Regions from separate parts of the Nonomuraea sp. NPDC049637 genome, predicted to be linked through region 2. Evidence: riboswitches for the same ligand, from Rfam matches in the RefSeq annotation. Region 2 holds a riboswitch; each other region holds the start of a gene.
The links. Region 2 has a riboswitch for cyclic di-AMP ahead of AB0J71_RS00875 (C40 family peptidase). Riboswitches for the same ligand answer to the same signal wherever they lie in the genome.
Positions count from the first base shown of each region.

Region 1: it holds a riboswitch for cyclic di-AMP, as region 2 does, so the genes downstream of both, AB0J71_RS08635 (CHAP domain-containing protein) here and AB0J71_RS00875 (C40 family peptidase) in region 2, are expected to answer to the same signal.
Region 3: it holds a riboswitch for cyclic di-AMP, as region 2 does, so the genes downstream of both, AB0J71_RS20790 (CHAP domain-containing protein) here and AB0J71_RS00875 (C40 family peptidase) in region 2, are expected to answer to the same signal.
Region 4: it holds a riboswitch for cyclic di-AMP, as region 2 does, so the genes downstream of both, AB0J71_RS13440 (hypothetical protein) here and AB0J71_RS00875 (C40 family peptidase) in region 2, are expected to answer to the same signal.

Region 1 covers NZ_JBFAOM010000004.1:386,386-392,115, forward strand. Annotated here, with positions in the region: gene AB0J71_RS08620 (MFS transporter) at 1-826, opposite strand, end outside; gene AB0J71_RS08625 (helix-turn-helix domain-containing protein) at 919-1,509, shown strand; gene AB0J71_RS08630 (hypothetical protein) at 1,534-1,677, opposite strand; cyclic di-AMP (ydaO/yuaA leader) riboswitch at 2,051-2,203, shown strand; gene AB0J71_RS08635 (CHAP domain-containing protein) at 2,217-2,879, shown strand; gene AB0J71_RS08640 (VOC family protein) at 3,120-3,473, shown strand; gene AB0J71_RS08645 (DUF4132 domain-containing protein) at 3,559-5,343, shown strand; gene atpE (ATP synthase F0 subunit C) at 5,474-5,707, opposite strand.
Region 2 covers NZ_JBFAOM010000001.1:186,373-192,102, reverse strand. Annotated here, with positions in the region: gene AB0J71_RS00885 (NYN domain-containing protein) at 1-322, shown strand, start outside; gene AB0J71_RS00880 (NlpC/P60 family protein) at 455-1,381, shown strand; cyclic di-AMP (ydaO/yuaA leader) riboswitch at 1,715-1,878, shown strand; gene AB0J71_RS00875 (C40 family peptidase) at 2,009-2,491, shown strand; gene AB0J71_RS00870 (hypothetical protein) at 2,626-3,456, shown strand; gene AB0J71_RS00865 (M48 family metallopeptidase) at 3,468-5,195, shown strand; gene AB0J71_RS00860 (glycosyltransferase family 4 protein) at 5,192-5,730, shown strand, end outside.
Region 3 covers NZ_JBFAOM010000014.1:40,701-46,430, reverse strand. Annotated here, with positions in the region: gene AB0J71_RS20800 (glycosyl hydrolase family 18 protein) at 1-1,864, opposite strand, end outside; gene AB0J71_RS20795 (luciferase family protein) at 2,107-2,454, shown strand; cyclic di-AMP (ydaO/yuaA leader) riboswitch at 2,715-2,852, shown strand; gene AB0J71_RS20790 (CHAP domain-containing protein) at 2,867-3,586, shown strand; gene AB0J71_RS20785 (TetR/AcrR family transcriptional regulator) at 3,639-4,187, opposite strand; gene AB0J71_RS20780 (nuclear transport factor 2 family protein) at 4,285-4,782, shown strand; gene AB0J71_RS20775 (Tm-1-like ATP-binding domain-containing protein) at 4,793-5,730, shown strand, end outside.
Region 4 covers NZ_JBFAOM010000008.1:13,626-19,355, forward strand. Annotated here, with positions in the region: partial or broken gene AB0J71_RS13425 (TrpB-like pyridoxal phosphate-dependent enzyme) at 1-773, shown strand, start outside; gene AB0J71_RS13430 (DeoR/GlpR family DNA-binding transcription regulator) at 1,028-1,807, shown strand; gene galT (galactose-1-phosphate uridylyltransferase) at 1,804-2,874, shown strand; cyclic di-AMP (ydaO/yuaA leader) riboswitch at 2,943-3,081, shown strand; gene AB0J71_RS13440 (hypothetical protein) at 3,087-4,052, shown strand; gene sigJ (RNA polymerase sigma factor SigJ) at 4,069-4,977, opposite strand; gene AB0J71_RS13450 (amidohydrolase family protein) at 5,137-5,730, shown strand, end outside.

The sequences.
Region 1 (5,730 bases), on a different contig from region 2:
CGGGTCGCCGGGCGAGCAGTCGCACGTCCATCAGGGGCGAACGCGCCCGCCTCTGCCACAGCACGAACAGCACGTAGCCCACGGCAGCCGCGAGCACGAGCCACCCGGTGAGCGCGCTGAGCCATCCCTTCTCGCCGGCGGCGATGAGTGCGTAGATCAACGACCCGCTGGCGGACGTCACCAAGATCGCACCAAGGACGTTCAGCCGGGGCCGGGAGGCGGGCGAAGGCGTACGCGCCGGGAGCAGTACGGCGAGGACCACGGCGATCACCAGGCCGATGGGCACGTTGACGTGGAACACCCACGACCATCCGGGCCCGGCGGTGAGCAGGCCGCCGAGGAGTACGCCGAGCGCGGCGCCGCCGCCGCCGAGCGCGGACCAGACGCCCAGGGCCTTGTTCCGCTCCTCTCCGTCGAACAGGGCGACCACCAGCGACAGGGCCGCGGGCGACAGCAGCGCGGCCCCGACGCCCTGTGCCACCCGACCCGCGAGCAGCGTGCCCGCCGACCCGGCCAACCCTGTGACCAGCGACGCGACGCTGAACAGCAACAGGCCGGCGATCACGATCCGCTTGGCGCCCAGCAGGTCCGTGATGCGGCCGCCGAGCAGCATGAGCCCGCCGAAGGTGAGCGTGTAGGCGCTGACTGTCCAGGTCAGCGCCTCGCGACTGAGGGCGAGGTCCGTTTCCATGTGCGGCAGCGCGATGGCGACGACGGTGACGTCCAGGATCAGCATGAGCTGGGCCACGCCGAGGAAGCCGAGGATGCGCCACCGGGCCGGCAGTGGCTCGTGGAGCTCTGCCTGGTGCACTGCAGATTGGGTCATCAAATCCTCCAGCTGTTATCTCGTATGTCCATATACGAGTTCTGCTGGGACACTATAAGCCGTATATGCGTATACGAGATAGGGTGGGGGGCATGGCTGCCTCTCCTGCTCGCTCCAGGCGCCGTGTCGATGCCGAGCGCAGCATCGCCCGCATCGTGTCCGCGGCACGCGAACTGATGCGCTCGGACCCGCATGCGACCACCGACGACATCGCCCGTGCCGCCGGCGTCGGGCGGATGACCCTGTACGGACATTTCCGGACCCGGGCCGACCTCATCGAGGCGGCACTGGTCGAGGCGCTGCGAGACGGCGACGAGCTCCTGGCCTCCGTCGACCTGACGGGCGCCGCGCGCGAAGCCATGGGGCGTCTGCTGGCGTCCAGCTGGGAGTTGGTGGCCGAATCAGCGGCCCTGCTGGCCGCCGCCGAAGGAGTCCTGCCCGCTGGGCGGGTCCGGGAGCTGCACGACGAACCCGCCCAGCGCATGGCCGAACTCGTCCACCGTGGCCAGGATCAAGGCGTCTTCCGTACCGACCTGCCCGCCGCCTGGCTGGTGAGCCTCACCCACTACATCCTGCACGGCGCGGCGAACGAGGTACGGCAAGGACGCCTGGCCCGGAACGATGCCGCCGAAACAGTCACGAAGTCCATCCAATCGGTACTGGCCGCGCCGGTTCCGGGGTGAGGTGGCGGACCTCGTGGACAGGGTTCAGAGCAGTTGTGCCTGTACGAATCCGGCGAGCAGCACAGCGAAGCCGCCGATCTCGCCCACGATGAGCGCCGTCATGAACGCCGTCGTGCCGCGGACGGGATGGCGGAACTGATTGCCGGTGTCCCGGCGCCGACCGCTCAACTCGACGAAGAAGCCGGCAGGAGCACGACGATGGTGTCGTCCCCCGGGCGTACGACGCTACGCATGACGGTCGCGGGAAGAGGTTCGGCGGCGAGGCTGGCTCTGACCCATCGTGAGAAGCGGTGAGCGGGCTCGGTGCCCTCCTCCGTCGTGGGTGTGCCGGGCGGTCGGGCGGCGTGCCAAGGTAAAGAATTCGTGGGTAAAACGCCGGTCTGACAGGCGTTTTCGAAGCGCTTCTTCCAAGTTGGCTTGTACTGCTCTATGCCATTCACATACCTTCAATGTCAGTTACGACGTAGGCCCGGTGAGCATCCGCGCCACAGTACGTCCCGACCATTGCCGAGACCGCGTCTGATCTGCGTGAACACGTAGAACGGCGTGGCCGCCGAATCCGCTCGGACAAACACGCGGAACCGGGGACCCACATTCTGTGGGGTGAATCGGAGCACCTCCCGCGAGGGCATCCGTAGGGCACTTCCACGCCCGAACCCGTCAGCTAACCCGGTAGGCGGAATGGAAGCAAGGAGCAATACCTCTTCATGACCATCAACGCCTTCACCCGTGCCCTTACGCCCGCCGCCCGCCTCGTGCTCGGCGTGAGCGTCGCTGCCGGTGCGGCTCTCGTCGCAGGCCCGGTCTTCGCCGATCAGGCGTCCGGCGCGCGTTCCGACACCGTCGCCTCGCACAGCGTCGAGCAGAAGACCGCCGGGCAGGTGAGCGCGCAGTCGGTGCTGAAGATCGCCGAGTCGCAGATCGGAGTGACCGAGAACGCCGCGGGCGGCGGCACCCCGTTCCACAGCTGGTACATGTCCTCGCCTCGGGCGAAGGAGACCATGGCCCGCGACGGCGGCAGCCTGCAGTCCTACGCCAACGCCCCGTGGTGCGCGATGTTCGTCTCCTGGGTGGGCGAGAAGGCCGGCGCTCGGTCCACCGTCGGCTGGGACGCCTACACCGTCACCTACGCCAAGTGGTTCGAGGCCAACAAGCGCTGGGGGAGCGAGGCCAAGCCGGGCGCCGTCGTCTTCTACTCCTGGGACGACAAGTCCGTCGAGAGCATCGACCACGTGGGCCTGGTGAAGCAGGACAACGGCGACGGCACGATCACCGCGATCGAGGGCAACACCGGCAACGGCAAGGTCGAGCAGCGCATCCGGCCCAAGTCCCAGGTCGTCGGGTACGGCTACCCGCAGTACAAGGCCTGACGGCAGGCCGAGGACTCCTCTCCGTGCGACGGTGAGGGCAACGGAAGTGGCGCAGGGCGAGGCCCTGCGCCACTTTCGCGTCTCGCGGAGCAACGCCGTGAGACCGGCGCGCTCGTGCCGGCCCAGTTCATGCTCCGAAGCAGCGCAGTACGGCGTCGACCATGGCCGAGGCGGCCGGATGGCGGTAGGAGGCCGGGCCGCCACGAGGCCGGGCCGGCGGTCCTGTCTATGCTCAAGCTCATGGCACTGGAATGGGAACAGATCATCGTCGACTCCGCCGACCCGGTCGCTCTCGGGCGCTGGTGGGCCGGGGCTCTCGGCTGGGTCGTGGTCGACGAGACCGAGGAGATCATCGAGATCCGGCCTGAGCCGGACCGGATGCCGGGGCTGCTCTTCGTGCCGGTCCCCGAGGGCAAGACGTCGAAGAACCGGCTCCACCCCGACTTCCGCCCCGACGACCAGGAGGCCGAGGTCGCCCGGTTGCTCTCCCTCGGCGCCCGGCGCGTCGACAGCGTGCAGGACGAGCAGCACTGGGTGACCCTCCTCGACCCGGAGGGCAACGAGTTCTGCGTCCTGGGCGAACGGAAGCACTGAGCAACACCCGGGTCTGCGGGCGGCCCGCTGGCAGTCGTCCAGAACGACGATGTTCGTTCGGACGTCGTGCGACTACGATCATCGGATGACGTTCGCCGGCAATTGGGATCATCTGGAACCGGCTACCAGGGAGGCCTACCGGCGTTTCGACGCCCTCACCGAGCAGGGCCTCGACCCCGGTCCCGACACCGACTGGCGCCTCTACGGCACCTACGCCCACACCAAGCTCTGGCTCGGCCCGCACGGCGGCCACGACTACGACGAGCGCGTCCTGCGCCTGGTCCGCACCGTGGCCGCGCGCGCCGTCGACTGGACGCCCGACGACGCCTGGAACCTGGCCGAACGCGCCGGCTACTGGGCCCGCCAGGGCCACACCCGCCACGAGGAGCTCTACCGGATACCGCTGGCGGCCGCCCACCTGCTCCATCCGCAACAGCGCCGCGACCTGTTCGGCCACCTGACGGACCTCGGAGAGCTCCAGCCGCTCCTGGAGAGGCTGCTCACCGAGGAGGGCTCAGCCGGCGCGGTCAGGAACGTGATCGGGGAGGCCGACCCCTTCGCCACGATGCTGGCCGAGGAGTACGGCGTCCGCCTGGCCGGAATGTTGCCGCTGCTGCGTCACTGGGCCACCGCCGACACACCGGCCCCAGGCGACGGCTGGTTGCCGGTCGTCGGCGGCCTGCTCACCCCTGAGGCCGTCGTCCTGGTCCGCGAGCTGATCACCCGCCTGGCCGCCTACCGGGGCGGCCCGTTCGTCTGCCACCACGCCGGCATCAGCTGGAGCGAGGACCGCTTCCTGAAGGGCCGGACCGTCTGGGTGGCGTGCGGCCTGATCCGGACCTGCGAGGTCATCGACGAGCCTTGGGTCCCGTCGCTGCTCGCCGACGCCGCCGTCACCTGCGGCACCGGCCATGACGGCCCCGGCTCCACCTGCCGCAGCGAGACCGTCGCCAACGAGGCTGTCGGCGTGCTGGCCCGCCGGGGCGGACCCGAGACCGTCACCCCGCTGGCGCTCGTTCAGACGCAGGTGCGGGCGGCGTCCGTACAGGAGAAGGTGACGCGCGCGCTCGATGCGCTCGCCGACGCGGCCGCTATGACCCGCGACCAGTTCCTCGACCGCACGCCGCTCGCCGCCACCGCCACGCCCCGAGAGGTCGAGCAGGCGCGCACGGTCGCGCGCCACCGCCTGGAGCAGGCGCTCATCCACCAGCGCGAATGGACCTGGCGTGAGGTCGGCGAGCACCTCCTCGACCACCCCGTCACCGGCCCCTACGCACGCGCCCTGGTGTGGCGGATCCCCGGCGGCCCTTCCGGGCTGCCCGTCAGGACCGTCGACGGCTGGGAACTGGCCGGGCAACGCCCCGAGGGCCCTGTCGCCTTGTGGCACCCGGCCGACGCGAGCGCCGAGGAGGTGGGCGCGTGGCGTGAGAGGGGGCCGGCGCAGCCGTTCGAACAGGTCCTCCGCGAGGTGTACGCGGAGGAGCCGGACCGCGTCGCCGGTCACGTCGTGCGCTACGGCCCGGCCCGGACGGAGCTGATCCGGCACGGCTGGACCGGCGTGTCGATCGGCTACTGGGAGCACGACTGTCACGAGGGGCAGGGTGAGGTGGTGCGCGACCTTGGGGGCTGGCAGGCCCGCTGGCTGCTGCGCGTCGTCGAGGGCATGTCCGACGAGGGCTGGGACCTGGACGCGCTGTGCGCGACCAACCCGATGACCTTCCACCGTAACGGCCAGGAGGTGCCGGCGACGTCGGTGCCGCCGCTGGTGCGGTCGGAGATCCTCCGAGAGGCCGACCTCACGGTCGCCGCCGCCTCGGCCGGCCAGGACGCCCAGCATCTGGTCGACTACTACGACGGATATTGGCACTAGAAGTCCTGCGGTGCCGACCCGACGATGCTCAGGATGACGGCCGCGGGTCGTGGGGGTGGCGTGACTCCGGAACGGTCATCGCCACCCATCTTCCGCTCGAATTCGCCATTCGCCTTGTGAAACGCGGCGATTACTTGAGGAACTGGAAGATGAACGGCGCCACCAGCCCGATCAGGGCAAGGGCCTCGGTGAGGACGAAACCGAGCAGGATGTTCTGGCGGATCAGCGGATACGCCTCGGGCTGGCGGGCGATGGCCTGCACGCCCTGGCCGAAGATGATGCCGACGCCCACGCCGGGGCCGATCGCGGCCAGACCGTAACCGATGGCGGTGATGTTGCCGGAGACTTGAGCGAGTACGTGCATTGCGCCGCCTTTCTGGCGTCCGG
Region 2 (5,730 bases):
CACCCTCGCCGACCAGCGCAACCGGCTGATGACCGGCCTCGGCGGGCTGGTCGCCCAGACCCGCGTCGAGGTGACGGTGGTCTTCGACGGCGCCGAGCTCAACGCGCCGGTGCAGGTGGTGGCGCCACGCGGGGTGCGGGTGCTCTTCAGCGCGCCGGGGGAGATCGCCGACGACCTCATCCGCCAGCTCGTCCGGGCCGAGCCGCCCGGCCGGGCCATCGCCGTCGTCTCCTCCGACCGCGAGGTGGCCGAGTCCGTACGCCGGATGGGTGCCAGACCGGTTCCGTCCGGTCTGCTGCTGCGCCGGTTGGGCCGCGCATAAGTTACGAATTAGCACTATTGGCGAGACGCCACCCGCCACTTCTGTACTATTTCGCCCCAGGTGTAATCCCTGGGAGGCGACGCTGTGAGGTTTGGCCGGGTGGCGGTGGCCGCGGGTCTCGCGATCGGACTGATGACGGTCCCGATGGGTGCGGCGCTCGCTGATCCCAAGCCCACTCTCAAACAGGCCAAGGCCAAGCTGGACAAGCTCAACGACAAGGCCGACAAGGTCGTCGACCGGTACAACACGGCGACCGAGAACTACAAGAAGGCCAAGGACGCCTACACCAGGCTGAACGACCGCTACAAGCAGAAGCTGCAGACGGTCGCCGACCTCCGCGCCGAGATCATCAAGGTGGCGGTGGACTCGTACAAGCTGGGCGGGGACGTCACCTCCCTGCCCGGCATGGTCGGCGTCAACGACCCCGAGAACCTGCTGGCCGGGCTGGCCATGGCCGGGCAGCTCTCGCGCGAGCGGCTGGAGAAGCTGGCCGCGTTCGACCGGGAGAACAAGGGTCTCAAGGCCGAGCGCGACAACGCCGAGACCGCGCTGGCCGACGCCGACAAGGAGCGGGACGCCGTCCAGAAGGAGCGGGCCGAGGTGCTGAAGCTGGTCGGCCAGCAGAAGAAGCTCCTGGACAAGCTGGGGGCCTACAACCCGGGCAACCCCAACAGCACCGGCATCAAGTACACCGGTCCCGCCTCGGGCAGCGCGGCCGCCGTACTCAACTTCGCCTTCGCCCAGGTCGGCAAGCCGTACATCTTCGGCGGCACGGGCCCGCGCGGCTACGACTGCTCAGGGCTGACCCAGGCCGCCTGGCGCGCCGCCGGCGTCTCGCTGCCGCGTACGACCTGGCAGCAGTGGGCCTGGGGCGCCAGCCGCAAGGTGGACCTCAAGGACCTCCAGCCGGGGGACCTGATCTTCAGCGAGGGGCTCGGGCACGTCAGCATCTACGCGGGCGGCGGCAAGATCGTCCACGCGCCGCAGACGGGTGACGTCGTCAAGGTCGTCCGCCTCGCCGACTACGGCCGCCCTCTCGTCGGAGCCATCCGCCCCTGACTCGGCCCCGCCCGACCGGTGTGCGTGATCCCTGGGGCGAATGGGACAAAGGGGGCGAAAGCGCCCTGACAATCAGGTGTGCCGGGAAGTGTGAGAAGGGTCACAAACCTGTAACGGAACCCTCGGTTCCAGCAGCGGTTTCACCCTTGACTCCCACCCTTATCTGATCTTTACAGGCCGTGTCTCCCTTTGCCAAATCTTGACCCCTCGGCGTAGTTTCTGGCGTCGCGGTCAGCAAGCCATGCGCACCGCGGATCGACATCGGAACCCCCGATGTGGACCAGAGAGAAATCCAGCGGTCGCCGCCGATATCCCCGTTCAGGCACAACATCGGGTGGCGACCTGCCGAGTCCGTGCAGCCAGGAGGCACGGAGCCGGGGACCCAAAGATCCCGTAATCCCCCGGGATCAGGGGTGAATCGGCGCGCCATCGCGCCGTAGGGCGACTTCCAGGCCCGAATCCGTCAGCTAACCCGGTAGGCGTTCGTGGAAGACACAAGGAGAAATCCTGTCTACCTCCCTGCATAACCCCCGTCTGTCCCGTCTCGCCCTGAGGGGCGTCGCACTCACGATGACCGTGACGGCCGGAGGTGCGGTTCTCCATGCCGTACCGGCCGGGGCGCAGACGGTGAGCGAATCGGCCGTCAGGCTCACCGCGGTGTCCAGCACCGCCAAGGCGGCCACTGCGAAGTCGGCCAAGTCGGCGAAGACCGTCAGGTCCGCGAAGTCGGCGAAGGCCGCGCGGCAGGCGTCGAGGGCCCGCAGGGCCGTCGCCGTCGCCAAGCATCAGGTCGGCGACCCGTACCGGTACGGGGCCACGGGCCCTGGTGCGTTCGACTGCTCCGGACTCGTCCAGTACGCCTGGAAGAAGGCCGGAGTACGACTCCCGCGCGTGACGAACAGCCAGTTCGCCCGCATCAAGCGGAAGGTCTCCTGGCGCAATCTCAAGCCGGGTGACCTGATGTTCTTCAACGGGCTGGGCCACGTCGGCATGTACGTCGGCCACGGCAAGATGGTCCATTCGCCGCGGACCGGCGAACGGGTGCGCATCGACAAACTGGGCGGATGGCGGAAGTCGTCGTTCGTCGGCGCGGTGCGTCCCGGCGCGTGACAACGGGCCCCGCCCGGACCCTCCCCGGTCCGGGCCGGGGCCTGTCGCATGCCCGGGCCCGTGAAGGGCTGGTCTCGTAAGGGGCCGGTCTCGTGAAGGGGCCGGGAGGGGCGTGGGCCTACTAGCATCGGGCCGTGTCCTCGCAGGTGCGTCCGTCCCTCCGCGGTCCGCGCCTGCTCCTCTCGGTCCTGCTGCTGGCGGCGGTTCTCGTGGTCGCCGACGCGCCGCCCGCCGCCGTCCTGCCCGCCGGGGCGCGCGGTCTGTGGAGCGACGGCGGTCAGGTGGCCCGCGGCGCACGGTCCGTGGTCGTGGGGCATCGCGCCGACCCCGGCGTGCTCGCCGATCTGGCCCGCCGCGCGGACCTCGCCGGAGCGCGGGTGTCCGCGGTGCTCGGCCGGCCGGTACGCGCGCTGGTCGTCGTGCCGGACTCCGACGCGGAGGCGGCCGGGCTGGCGGGCACGGGCCCGCTGGACGGGCTGGCCGCGGTGGCCGACGGCGCCAGGGTGATCGTCGTGCCCGGCTCCTTCGCCCGGCTCACCCCCACGGGACGCGACGTCGTCCTCACCCATGAGCTCACCCACGTCGCCGCGGGCACCGACCGGCTGCCCGTCTGGCTCTACGAGGGGTTCGCCGACTACGTGGCCTACCGCGACGCCGGGCTACCCGTCGGGACGGCCGCCGCCGAACTGGCCGCCGACGTACGGGCCGGCCGGCTGCCGAGCGAGTTGCCCGGACCTGCGGCTTTCGCCCCCACGGCGGCCGACCCCGGACGGCTCGCGCGGGCGTACCAGGAGGCCTGGATGGCGTGTCGCTTCCTCGCAGACCGGTTCGGTGACGGGACCCTGGTACGGCTCTACCGTGATGCCCGCGTGGCCGGCGTCGATCAGGCGCTCGCCTCCGTGGGGCTCACCGCCGAGACGCTGGCGGCACGGTGGCGCGAGTACGTACGAGAGCAGCTCGCGTGAAGGGGAGGCAGATGAGCGAGCGGAACGACCCGCCCCGGGAAGGGGACGAGCCCGCCGGAGCGGTCGCCGGAGTGGCCGACGAGCCCGGCACGGCGGCGCACGGCGGAGGTGTGGCCATCAGGGACGACGGCGGAGACCGGCCCGGCGACGGTGCGCCGCAGGAGCCGTCCGGCACCAACGAGCCCCCCGAATCCCCGGGACACCCCGACGACCCGGACGATCCGGACGCCCGCCCGGACGCCCGCCCTGACGCGGACGCCGACCCCGACACCGAGGACCCCCGTCACCCCCAGCCCCCCACCCCCGACGACCGCCCCCACGCGACCCGCGCCGGCGCCCCCGCCGCCGACGCCTCGGCCCCCGCGCAGGCCGGCGAGGGCGCGGGCGACCCCGCCGTCCCCCTCACCGAGGACGCCGACCCCCGTCCGGGAACCGGCAAGCTGACGGGAACGGCGGAGCACCTGATCGCCCGCGAACGCCAACGCGCGGAATCCCGCTCCAGGCGCGCGGCCGGCGCCGCCCTGGTCCTGGTCGGCGGCGTGATCCTGGCGGTGGCCGCGTTCACCACCCCCTGGCGGGTCCTGGCGGCGGGCGCGCCCGCCGTCGCCCCCGACCCCGCCCGCGACTTCAGCGGCGCCCAGATCGCCAGGGCGCAGGCGTTCGACGCGGCCACGACCCTGCCCGGCTACATCTCGCTCGGCCTCACGGTCCTGTTCGCCGGGCTGCTGGTCCTGACACCGTTCGCGGCCAAGGTGCTCGGCGTGCTCAGGGGCCCGTGGTGGGTGCGGGTGCTCCTCGGTGTGGTGGTGCTCACCGCGATCACCGAGGTGCTGAGGTGGCCGCTCGGCATGTGGTTCGAGACGATCCTGCGCGACTACGGCCTGTCCACCCAGGACTGGGCGGGCTGGACCGCCGACCGGCTCAAGAACACCGGCGTCAGCGTGCTGCTGACGGCCGTCATGCTGCTGGCCCTCGTGGCGCTGGCGCGCAGGGTGCGCCGCTGGTGGATCCCGGCCGCCGTGGGCGCCTTCGCGCTCACCCTGGGCGTGTCGTACGTCTATCCGGTGGTGTTCGAGCCGCTGTTCAACGACTTCACCTCCATGCCGCAGGGCTCGTTGCGGTCGGAGCTGCTGGCCATGGCCGAGCGGGACGGCGTCCCGGTCGAGGACGTGCTGGTCGCCGACGCCTCGCGGCGCACCACGGCGCTCAACGCGTACGTGTCGGGCTTCGGGGCCACCCGCCGGATCGTCGTGTACGACACGCTGCTCAAGGCGCCGGAGTCGGAGGTCGAGCTGGTGGTCGCGCACGAGCTGGGCCACGCCAAGCACGCCGACGTGCTCGACGGCACGCTGCTCGGCGGCCTGCTGGCCGCCTTCGGCGCGATCGGCCTGTTCCTGCTGGTCGGGCCGCTGCGGCGGCGTACGGGGATCGCCTCGGTGGCCGACCCGCGCGCCATCGGCGTGCTCATGGGGCTGATGACGCTGGCCTCGCTGGTCTCCGACCCGGCCCAGAACCTGATCACGCGGCACGTGGAGGCGCGGGCCGACGTGCACGCCCTCGACCTCACCAGGGATCCGGCCACGTTCGTCGCGATGCAGAAACGCCTCGCCATAACCAACATTTCCGACTTGTCGCCGGATGCGGTGGAATATGTGCTCTATGCCTCCCATCCCTCCAGCCCCGAGCGCATCGCCCTGGCCCGCTCGTGGGCGAGACTGAACGGCGTCCCCGAACCGTGACCGACGTGGTCTTCGTGACGAACGACTTCCCGCCCAGGCCGGGCGGCATCCAGTCGTTCGTGCACGGACTCGCGCTCCGCACGCCGGGCGTGGCCGTCTACGCCCCCGCCTGGCCGGGATGCGAGGAGTTCGACCGGCGTCAGCCGTACCGGGTCGTCCGGCACCCGACGCGGCTGATGCTGCCCACTCCGGCCGTCGCGCGCAGGGCGGCCGGGCTGGTGGCCGAGCACCGCGCCGAGACCGTCGTCTTCGGCGCGGCCGCGCCGCTCGGCCTGCTCGCCCCCCGCCTGCGCGCGGCGGGCGCGCGGCGGGTGGTGATGCTCACCCACGGCCACGAGGCGTCGTGGGCGGGCGCGCCGGGCTTCCGCTCGGTGCTGCGCAGGATCGGCGCGCACGCCGACGTGGTGACCTACCTGGGCGACTACACGCGGCAGCGCCTGGCCGCGGCGATCCCCCCGCACAAGCTCGTACGCCTCGCGCCCGGCGTGGACGTCGAGCAGTTCCACCCAGGGGCCGCCAAGGCGGAGCTGGGCCT
Region 3 (5,730 bases), on a different contig from region 2:
TCGAGTAGCTCATCTTGCCGCCGATGGTGCTCGGCGTGTCGTAACTCCACCACTGGTTGCCGCAGTAGGCGTAGGCCGTGCCCGCGACCGTGCCGGTGGACGGGCAGCGGGTCTTGATGACCTTGTAGTCCTCGATGCCCTGCTCGTACGTGCCGGGCGCCGGGCCGGTCGCCGTGCCGCCGGGCGCGGCCTGGGTCACGCCGGTCCAGCCGCGGCCGTAGAAGCCGATGCCGAGCAGCAGCTTGGCGGCCGGGACGCCCTTGCTCTTGAGCTTCTGGATGGCGTTGTCGGTGTAGAAACCGGGGACCGGGATCTTGTCCCAGGTGGTGAGCGGCGAGTGCGGGGCGGTCGGGCCCTGCGCGTCCCAGCCGCCGAAGAAGTCGTACGTCATGACGTTGTACCAGTCGACGTACTGGGCGGCGCCGCCGTAGTCGGCCGCGTCGATCTTGCCGCCGTCGTTGCCGTCGGCGGTGATGGCCGCGGTGACCAGGTTGTTCGCGCCGAAGCGCGAGCGCAGCGCGGACATCACGTTCTTGAACGCCGCCGCGCCGCTGGTGTCACAGGTCAGGCCGCAGGCGTTCGGGTACTCCCAGTCGATGTCGATGCCGTCGAAGACGTCGGCCCAGCGGGGGTCCTCCACCAGCTTGTAGCAGGAGTCGGCGAAGGCAGTCGGGTTCTGCGCCGCCTGGCCGAAGCCGCCGGACCAGGTCCAGCCGCCGAAGGAGAAGAGCACCTTCAGGTTGGGGTACTTCTTCTTCAGCTTGCGCAGCTGGTTGAAGTTGCCGCGCAGCGCGCCGTTGTCCCAGGTGTCGGCGACGCCGTCGACGCTCTCGCCCGCCTGGTAGAAGCGGTCGTAGTCGGCGTAGCTGTCGCCGATCGTGCACTGGCCGTTCTGCACGTTGCCGAACGCGTAGTTGATGTGGGTCAGCTTGGCCGCCGAGCCGCTGGTGTCGATGTTCTTGACGTGGTAGCCGCGCTGGTAGATGCCCCACTGGACGAAGTAGCCCAGCACCTTGTTGCCGCCGCCACCGCCGCCGCCCGTGGTGGTCGCGGTGATCTGGTTGCTGTCGGCCGAGCGGTTGCCGGCCGCGTCACGCGCGCGCACGGTGTAGGTGTAGGACGTGTTGGCGGTGAGGCCGGTGTCGTTGTACGTGGTGCCGGTGACGGTGGTGACCAGGGTGCCGCCGCGGTAGACCTCGTAGCCGGTGACCGCCACGTTGTCGGTGGAGGCGTTCCAGGCCAGCGCGACGCTGTTGTTGCTGACGCCGGTCGAGCGCAGGTTGCCGGGCACCGACGGCGGGGTCTTGTCGTCGCCGCCACCGCCGCCGGTGGTCGTCGCGGAGATCTGGTTGCTGTTGGCCGAGCGGTTGCCGGCCGCGTCACGCGCACGCACGGTGTAGCTGTAGGCGGTGTTCGCGGTGAGGCCGGTGTCGTTGTACGTGGTGCCGGTGACGGTGGTGACCAGGGTGCCGCCGCGGTAGACCTCGTAGCCGGTCACGGCCACGTTGTCGGTGGAGGCGTTCCAGGCCAGGGCCACGCTCGTGTCCGTGACGCCGGTCGAGCGCAGGTTGCCCGGCACCGACGGCGCGGTCGTGTCGGTGCCGCCGCCACCGGAGACCTTCCACAGCGCCGCCACGTTCGGCGGCTCCCAGCCGGGCTGCGAGGTGTGCGCCTGGAGGCAGACGTAGTCCACGCCGTTGTAGGTGACGACCGTGCCCGCCGTGTAGGCGGTCCACGGGGCCCAGGCCGCCGCGTACGCCACCGTGCTGGCGGAGGCGAGCGTCGGGACGGCCACGGCCGCGGTGAGGGGCAGGGCCAATGCCGCCATTCCCGCCAGGACCTTGCTCAGAATGGTGTGTTTCATGTCGCTCCGACATCCGTTGGGGGGTGTGTGGGGAGTGGGATGGGAGACTTCTGGGGAAACTATTAGGAAAGTTTCCTTTAAGTTGTGAATCGACGGTAGCCGCTGCCTGGGGGAGCGTCAATACGTATTGGTCAGGTGTCCGTAACCGTGCCGGTCAGACCCCGGACACGCCCGTTCACGAGGGGATAACGGTTCCGGAACGGGGGCTGACGGCGGGGTGAGCCGTGGCTCAGCATTGGAGCGTGGCAGGAATCTCCGCCTGGCGGCGGACGCCCACGCGACGCGGACCCTACGTGGCCCGCGCGGTCGCGGAGTTACGGTCCTGGCCGTCGCTGAACGTCAGCGGCACCGGTCAGCAGGTCGCCTTCGCCGTACACGGAACCGAGATCCTGCGCCTGGCCGGCCGGGACGAGATCCACGTACGGCTCACCGCCCCCGCCATCGGCCGCCTGGAGCCGTATCTGGGGGCGTGCGACCAGGTCCACGCCTGCCGCGACGGCGCCTGGGTCGCCGTGCAGGTCGACGCCGAGCCCGATCTGGAATTGTTGCTGGCGCTCACGAGCGTGGCGATAAAGGCGCACGTGGCGTGAACCGATTCGGCGCGTAGCGTTTCTCGCACGCAGCGTCGAAATTATTGCCGCCATTTGCCGGGGAATTACTCGCCGGGTAGCTTGGTTGTACCCAGCCGAACGGGGAGTCGTCCCAGGTAGGGATGGCATTGCCTGGGAATTACCCAAGCGGGACCCGTGTTGTACAGAATCGATGCGGACATCTCCGCATCCGGGCGTCGCACATATACCTTCAGGCCCTTTCCGGGGCCCGGGAAGACGATGCGTCAGCCCTTTGCCTGACCAAGAGACCGCTGAATCCGCCTGTGCGCGGAACCGGGGACCCATGTGTCCAATGGGGTGAATCGGCACCGTGGTGCCGTAGGGCAGCTTCCCGCCCGAACCCGTCAGCTAACCCGGCAAGCGGCACGGAAGCTCAAGGAGTAACACCCTCATGGCCAAGCACCGTCTTCACCGTGCCTACAAGCTCGACCTCGCCAAGATCGCTCTCGGCGCGACCGCCGTCGCCGGCGTGCTCGGCACGCACGCGGCAGTGAACGCCGACGCCACCCACGCCACCGCCCACACCGCAACCCAGACCGCCAAGGTCGCCGGCGTGGCCGCCCAGCCGCGCGTCGCGCAGAACAGCGCCGCCGACGAGAGCGCCAAGGGCAAGGTCAACGTCACCGCCGCCCAGGTGCTGGCCACGGCCCGCGCTCAGGTCGGCACCTCCGAGGACGCCAACGGCGGCGGCACCAAATTCCAGAAGTGGTACGCCGACTCCCAGCGCGCCGCCGAGACCGCCGCGCGTGACGGCGGCAACCGCGCCATGTACCTGAACGCCCCCTGGTGCTCGATGTTCGTCTCCTGGGTCGGCGAGCAGACCGGCGCCCGCCCGCAGGTCGGCTGGGACGCCTACACCGTGACCCACGCCAAGTGGTTCGCCGCCAACGACCGCTGGGGCACCGAGGCCAAGCCGGGCGCCGTCGTCTTCTTCTCCTGGAGCGGCAGCAAGAGCCTGAACGACATCCAGCACGTCGGCTTCGTCGTCAAGGACAACGGCGACGGCACGATCTCCACGATCGAGGGCAACACCGGAAACGGCAAGGTCGAGCAGCGCGTCCGGCCGACCTCGCAGGTCGTCGGCTACGGCTACCCGTCCTACGCCGCCTGATCCTGCTCTGCCGAAGAGCGCACTCCCCGCGGGGAGTGCGCTCTTTCGCGTCTCAGGGCCGCCGGTGCCGGTGGACCAGAACCGCCGCGGCCTGTCCGGCCGAGCGGGCCGCGCCCGGCTCCCCGGAGATCATCGCGGTCACCGTGGCGCCGTCGATCAGGGTGAGCAACTGCTCGGCGAGCAGGGCGGGGTCCCCGGCTCCCGCCTCCTCGGCGAGCGAGCGCAGGTAGGCGCGCAGGCGCTCCTTGTGCTCGCGCACCGCCGTGCGGACGGCGGCCGAACCGGCGCCCAGCTCGGCGAAGGCGTTGGCGAACCCGCAGCCGCGGAAGTCGTCCTCGGTGAACCAGCGTTCCAGCCACGCGAAGACCGCCGGGATGCGGTCGCCGGCACCCGCCACGTACGCGGTGAGCGAGGCCATCCAGCGTTCGTCGCGCCGCCGCAGATAGGCCACGACCAGCGCCTCCTTCGACGGGAAACACTGGTAAAGGCGTTTCAGCGAGACGCCGGAGGCGGCCCGGATCTCGTCCATGCCGACCGCCTGCACGCCGCGGCGGTAGAAGAGGTCGCCCGCGGCGTCCAGCAACCGCTGCTCGTGATCCATGACACCCCTCCAGGTGCTTGCCGCGGAGAACGCTCGTTCTCTACGCTATCGCACAAGCCGGGAGAACGACCGTTCTCTCGATCGGAGAGGACAGCCCATGACCCGCCCGCCCGTCCCGCCGTTCACCGAGGAGACCGCCCGGATCAAGGTCCAGGCCGCCGAGGACGCCTGGAACACCCGCGACCCCGACCGCGTCGCGCTCGCGTACACCGAGGACTCCGTGTGGCGCAACCGCGGCGAGTTCGTCACCGGCCGCGCCGCGATCGCGGAGTTCCTGCGCCGCAAGTGGGCCCGCGAGCTGGACTACGCCCTGCGCAAGGAGCTGTGGGCGGTCACCGGCGACCGCATCGCCGTCCGCTTCCAGTACGAGTCCCGCGACGCCGCCGGCCAGTGGTGGCGCAGCTACGGCAACGAGCAGTGGGAGTTCGACGCGTCGGGGCTGATGCGCCGCCGCGAGGCCAGCATCAACGACGTCGCCATCACCGAGGAGGAACGCCGCATCTTCGGCACGCGCCCGCTGTCCGAGCACGGCGTGGACGTCCTCGGCATCCGCCACGCCGAGATCGCCGGGGTAAGGTCGGAAGGCCGATCGTAGGAGGTCTGACATGGCGGTCTTGCTGCTGGGCACCCTCGACACCAAGGGGGAGGAGTACGCCCTCGTCCGCGATTCGATCATGCGGGCCGGCCAGGGCGTCGTCCTCATGGACACCGGCGTCATGGGCGCCCCGGCGCTGGCCGCCGACGTCCCCGCCGAGGCCGTGGCGCGCGCCGCGGGCACCGATCTCGACCGGCTCAGGAGCGCCGGCGACCGCGGCGCCGCGCTCGCCGCGATGGCGGCCGGGGCCACCGCGCTGGCCACGGACCTGCACGCCCGCGGCGAGCTGAGCGGCGTGCTCGCGCTCGGCGGCAGCGGCGGCTCCTCCATCGCCGCCGCCGTCATGCGGGCGCTGCCCGTCGGCCTGCCCAAATTGCTCGTCTCGACCATGGTCAGCGGCGACGTCTCGGCCTACGTCGGGGAGACCGACGTGACGCTCATGTACAGCGTCGTCGACGTCGCGGGCGTCAACTCCGTCTCCCGCCGCATCCTGACCAACGCCGCCGCCGCGATCAGCGCGATGGCCGCCTCCTACGACGCCGGCGCCGAGCCGTCCGGGGAGGACAAACCGCTGGTCGCGGCCACGATGTTCGGCGTCACCACGCCCGCCGTCGACGCCGCGCGGGCCCGGCTGGAGTCCCTGGGCTACGAGGTGCTGGTCTTCCACGCCACCGGCTCGGGCGGCCGGGCCATGGAGGCGCTGGCGGCCGGCCGCCACTTCGCCGGGGTCCTCGACCTGACCACCACCGAGCTGGCCGACGAGCTCGTCGGCGGCGTGTTGTCGGCGGGCCCCGACCGCCTGACCGCCGCCGGGCGGGCCGGCATCCCGCAGGTCGTCAGCCTGGGCGCCGTCGACATGGTGAACTTCGGCCCGATGGAGACCGTGCCGGAACGGTTCAGGTCCCGGCAGCTCCTCGTGCACAACCCGACGGTGACGCTCATGCGCAC
Region 4 (5,730 bases), on a different contig from region 2:
CGGGCAGCAAGGCGCTGGCCGACGACCCCGCCTCCCCCGGCAGCCTGGGCCTGGCGATCAGCGAGGCGGTCGAGGTGGCCGCCGCGACCCCCGAGGCCCGGTACGCGCTCGGCTCGGTGCTGAACCACGTCCTGATGCACCAGACGGTGATCGGCGAGGAGGCCCTGGCGCAGCTGCCGGAGCTGCCGGACCTGGTCATCGGCTGCACCGGCGGCGGCTCCAACTTCGCCGGTCTCGCCTTCCCCTTCCTGCGGGAGAAGCTGGCCGGACGGATCGGCACCCGGTTCAGGGCCGTCGAGCCGGCCGCCTGCCCGTCGTTCACCCGCGGCGTGTACGCCTACGACTTCGGCGACACCGCCGGGCTGACGCCGCTGCTGAAGATGCACACCCTCGGGCACTCCTTCGTCCCCGACCCGATCCACGCCGGCGGGCTGCGCTATCACGGCATGGCGCCGCTGCTGTCCCACATGTACGAGCTGGGCCTGTTCGAGGCGGTGACCCGTACCCAGAGCGAGTGTTTCGAGGCGGGTGTGCGCTTCGCACGGACCGAGGGCATCGTCCCGGCCCCCGAGCCCACGCACGCGCTGGCCGAGACCATCGCCGAAGCGCTGCGCTGCAAGGAGAGCGGCGAGGAGAAGGTGATCCTCACCGCGCTGTGCGGGCACGGCCACTTCGACCTGGCCGCCTACGACCGCCACCTGGCCGGCGAACTGGAGGACTACTCGCTTCCGCAGGAGCGCCTCGACCAGGCGCTCACCGAACTGCCCGGCTGAAGACGACACGGGTGGCCGCGAGAGCGCGGCCACCCGTGTTCAGTTCGCGTTCGGGCGCTTCCTGTGGTTCGCCTTCTTCTTCTTGCGCGCCCTGCCCTTGCGTGCACGTTTCGCCATGGGCTCACCTCCAGCGGTCGGGATCGTGACCCTCAAGGTCTCCCCTGCCCGCGGCTCGCACAAGCGATACGCCGTGACCTAACATTCCTCAACAAACTCGTGTCATAATTTGGTGGAATCTGTTGGAAGGGGTGGGCGTGCTCGCACAGCAGCGTCAGCAGACGATCCTGGAACGCGTACGCAGCAGCGGCGGCGTCCGGGTGGCCGACCTCGTGCGCGAGCTCGGCGTCTCCGACATGACGATACGCCGCGACCTTGAGGTGCTGGCCGAGCGCGGGCTGCTGGAGAAGGTTCATGGTGGCGCGACGGCCCTCGGCCCTGGCTCGACCGAGGAGCCGGGCTTCACCGCCAAGTCCGCCCGCCAGCAGCAGGAGAAGGAGGCCATCGCGCGGCACGCGGCCACTCTCGTCCGGCCGGGCACCGCCGTGGCGCTCTCCGCCGGCACCACCATATGGGCGCTGGCCCACCATCTGGTCGCGGTGCCCGAGCTGACCGTGATCACCAATTCGATCCCCGTCGCCGAGGTCTTCCACCGCAACCCGCGCGCCGACCGCACGGTCGTGCTGACCGGCGGCGTGCGCACCCCCTCCGACGCGCTCGTCGGCCCCGTGGCGGTGGCGGCCATCCGCCGCCTGCACGTGGACACGCTCTTCCTCGGGGTGCACGGCATGAGCCTGCGCGCCGGGTTCACCACGCCCAACCTGCTGGAGTCCGAGACCGACAGGGAGCTGGTGGCCGCGGCGCACCGGCTGGTGGTCCCCGCCGACCACACCAAGTGGAACACGGTCGGCATCAGCACGATCGCCGAGCTGACCGAGGCCGACGTGGTCATCAGCGACGCGGGGCTGCCCGAGGAAGCACGCACCGAACTGGCCGAACGGGCCGGAGAACTGATCATCGCGGAGGGCACGCCTTGAAGCGCACCATCACCCACCTGGCAGACGGCCGAGAGCTGATCTACTTCGACCGGCGCGACGACGCCGACCGGAGCGCGATCGACCGGCGGCCGCTCGACCCGCGGCCGGTGGCCTCCGAGCTGCGCTACGACCCGCTGACCGAGGAGTGGATCGCGATCGCCGGCCATCGGCAGACGCGCACGTTCCTGCCGCCGGCCGACGAGTGCCCGTTGTGCCCGTCGTCCGACACGCGGGCGTCGGAGATCCCGGCCCACGACTATGACGTGGTGGTGTTCGAGAACCGCTTTCCCTCTTTCTCCGGAAATTTTGGGACTTACGGGGATGTCGGCGGCCTGAGTGAGGTGCGGCCGGGTGTCGGGCGGTGTGAGGTGGTCTGCTTCACCTCCGACCACTCCTCCTCCTTCTCCAGGCTCTCCAACGCCCAGGTCAGGCTGGTGATGGAGGCGTGGGCCGACCGCACGGCCGAGCTGTCCGGCATCGAGGGCGTCGAGCAGGTGTTCTGCTTCGAGAACAGGGGTGAGGAGATCGGCATCACGCTCCCCCACCCGCACGGGCAGATCTACGCCTACCCCTACGTGACCCCGCGCACCAAGCTCCAGCTCGGGGCCGCCTCGCGGCACACGGGCGGCAACCTGTTCGCCGACGTGCTGGCCGCCGAGCGGGCCGCCGGCACGCGGGTGGTGGCCGCCAACGAGCTCTGGACGGCGTTCGTCCCGGCCGCCGCGCGCTGGCCGTTCGAGGTGCACGTGTATCCGCACCGGCAGGTGCCCGACCTGGCGGCGCTGTCGGAGGAGGAGCGGGCCGCGTTCGCGCCGCTGTACACCTCGGTGCTGCGGGCGCTCGACGCGCTGTTCGGGGTGTCGATGCCGTACATCTCCGCCTGGCACCAGGCGCCGGTGCGGTACGGCCGCGAGCTGGCCTACCTGCACCTGGAGCTGTTCAGCATCAGGCGGGCGCCCGGGAAGCTGAAGTACCTGGCGGGCTCGGAGTCGGCCATGGGTGCCTTCGTCAACGACGTGCTGCCGGAGGAGGCGGCACGCATGTTGCGATCACGAATTGATCACTAATTGGTTTCTCATTAAAGTCGCATGACTCGTGATCTACCACTAATATCCCGTTAGACACCGGCCATAACGGTCGTTGTACGCCTAATCCCGGGCGTGTTGCCCGGGAGCCGGGGACCCATCGCATCCGGGGTGAATCCGCGCAAGTGGTAGGGAATGCTCCCGTGCCCGAACCCGTCAGCTAACCCGGCCGGCAGAGGGAGAGGAACAACCACGTGGCGGCTTCGTCCCCCGCGAGTCTTGCCGTCGGTCTCATCACCGCCACCGCCCTGCTCGTCCAGCCGGCCGCCGCCTCAGTCTCGGCGTCAGCCGCGCCCAAGCCGTCGGAGGCGCAGCTGCGGGCCCAGCTCAAGCAGCTCAACCGCAAGGTCGACAAGCTGATCGAGACGTACAACCTCAAGCGGGTCGAGCTGGCCAAGGCCCAGCAGGCCGCCACCGCGGCCCAGCAGCGGCTCACCGCCGCCGAGCAGGCGGTCGCCACGGCCGAGCAGCGGGTCGCCGAGATCGCCCGGCTGCGCTACCAGAGCCGCGACGCCTCCCTGCCGGGCTTCATGCTGACCCCGGACGGCGGCGGCGCGGCCGTGCTCGAACAGCTCACCGCCGAGCAGCAGGCGGTCGTGGACAGCGTGGCCAAGGCCCGCGACGACCAGAAGAAGGCCGCCACGGCCGCCGCCGCGCTCGCGACGCAGCTGAAGGCGGGCACGGCGGAGGTGGCCGAGCAGCGCGACGACGCCCAGGACGTCATCGACGACATCAAGAAGAAGCTCCAGGACCTCGTGCCGTTCGGGCCGGGCAAGAAGTCCGACGGGAGCTGGGCGCCCGAGCTGCCGGCCGGCTCGGACAACATCACGCCGCGCACCCGGCTGATGCGCGCGCAGGTGCAGAAGAACTTCTCGCTGCCGTACGAGGTGGGCTGCTTCCGGGCCGGCTCCAGCGGCGAGCACCCGCTCGGCCGGGCCTGCGACTTCATGATGAGCACTGGCGGCACCATGCCGAGCGCCGTCAACAACGCGCTCGGCGACCGGCTGGCCGACTGGGCCCTGAAGAACAAGGCCAAGCTGGGCGTCAAGTACGTGATCTGGAAGCAGCGCATCAACCAGGGCTCGGGCTGGCGCTCGATGTCCGACCGCGGCAGCATCACCGAGAACCACTACGACCACGTGCACATCTCGATGAACTAGCCGCGGGGCCGGCGGCTCAGCGGATGCCGGTCAGCTTGTCGGGGTTGGTGACGGAGTAGACGGCGGCGATCCGGTCGCCCTCGGGCGTGAGATCGACGACGACCACGGCCAGCGGGCCGTCACCGGAGAAGACCAGCGCGCACGGATCCCCGGCCACCCGCCGGTAGCGCAGGTCCACCGCGCCGGGGGTCAGCGTCGCGGCCACGGACATGAAGATCGCGGCCACCTCGTCCCGGCCGTGGACCGGGTGCAGGCTGGTGGCGGGCCCCTTGCCGCCGCCGTCGGTCCACAGGGTCACCTCCGGCGCCAGCACCTCCAGCAAAGCCCGCAGGTCACCGCCGAGGGCCGCCGCGGCGAACCGCTCGGTCACCTCGGCGTGCACGCCGGGCTCGGTCCGGTGACGCGGACGGCGGGCATGAACGTGGCGACGGGCGCGGGCCGCGAGCTGCCGGACGGCCGCCGGCGTGCGCCCGAGGATGTCGGCCGTCTCCGGATGGCTGAACCCGAACACCTCGTGCAGCACGAAGACGGCTCGTTCCAGCGGTGACAGCGTCTCCAGCACGACCAGCACCGCCATCGACAACGACTCCCCGCTCCCGGCGGCGCCCCCGGCGTTGTCCGGGGCCGTGACCAGCGGTTCCGGCAGCCACGGGCCGACGTAGGTCTCCTGCCGGCGGCTCAGGTCCGCCCGCCGGGCGAGCGCCTGGTTCACCGCGATCCGCACCAGGTAGGCCCGGACGTTCTCCACCGGTCCGGCGTCCGGCCTGCGGTGCCGGGCGGACCAGGCCAGCCACGCCTCCTGCAGCACGTCCTCGGTGTCGGCGACGCTGCCGAGCATGTTGTAGACCACGGAGAACAGCAGTTCCCGGTAGCCGAGGAACTGCTCGGTGGCGGCGTCGGCGGGCTGCCGCGGGGTCGGTGTCATGGCGGGCCTCCTCATCTGTCGCAACCGAAGAGTCCCGACGGGCGGAGATTGTGACATGAAGCCATCAAGCGTGATCTATGCCACTCATGTCACAGTTCCCGGCCGGTTGCCCCTCTGTGGTGGCGTCCGAGGGTTCACGACTCACGAGGGAGAGCTTCGATGCGTACATTGATCCGCGACGTCAGGGTGTTCGACGGCGAGCACACCATCGCGACGGCCGACGTGGTGATCGAGAACGATCTGATCGCCGCCGTCGGCTCCGGCGCGGACCACCCGGCCGATGCCGAGGTGGACGGCACGGGCAGGACGCTGCTGCCCGGCCTGATCGACGCGCACACCCACGTGTTCGACGGCAGCCTGGCCCAGGCCCTGCGGTACGGGGTCACCACCGAGCTCGACATGTTCTGCCTCCCGCAGATGCTCGCCGGGCAGCGGCGGCTGGCCGCCGAGAACGACGACGTGGCCGACCTGCGCAGCGCCGGCACGCTGGCCACCGCGCCCGGCGGGCACCCGACCCAGCTGCTGGCGGCCCTGGCGGGCACCGTCCTGGACGGGCTCGACGGCACGGCGATCGACTTCGTCTCCGACCCGGCGCAGGCGCCGGCGTTCGTCCGGGCCAGGCTGGCCGAGGGGGCCGACTACCTCAAAATCGTCATCGACGACGGCGCCGTGCACGGGGCCGACCTGCCCGTCATGACGGCGGAGGTCGCCGCCGCCCTGGCAGCGGCGGCGCACGAGGCGGGCCTGCTGGTC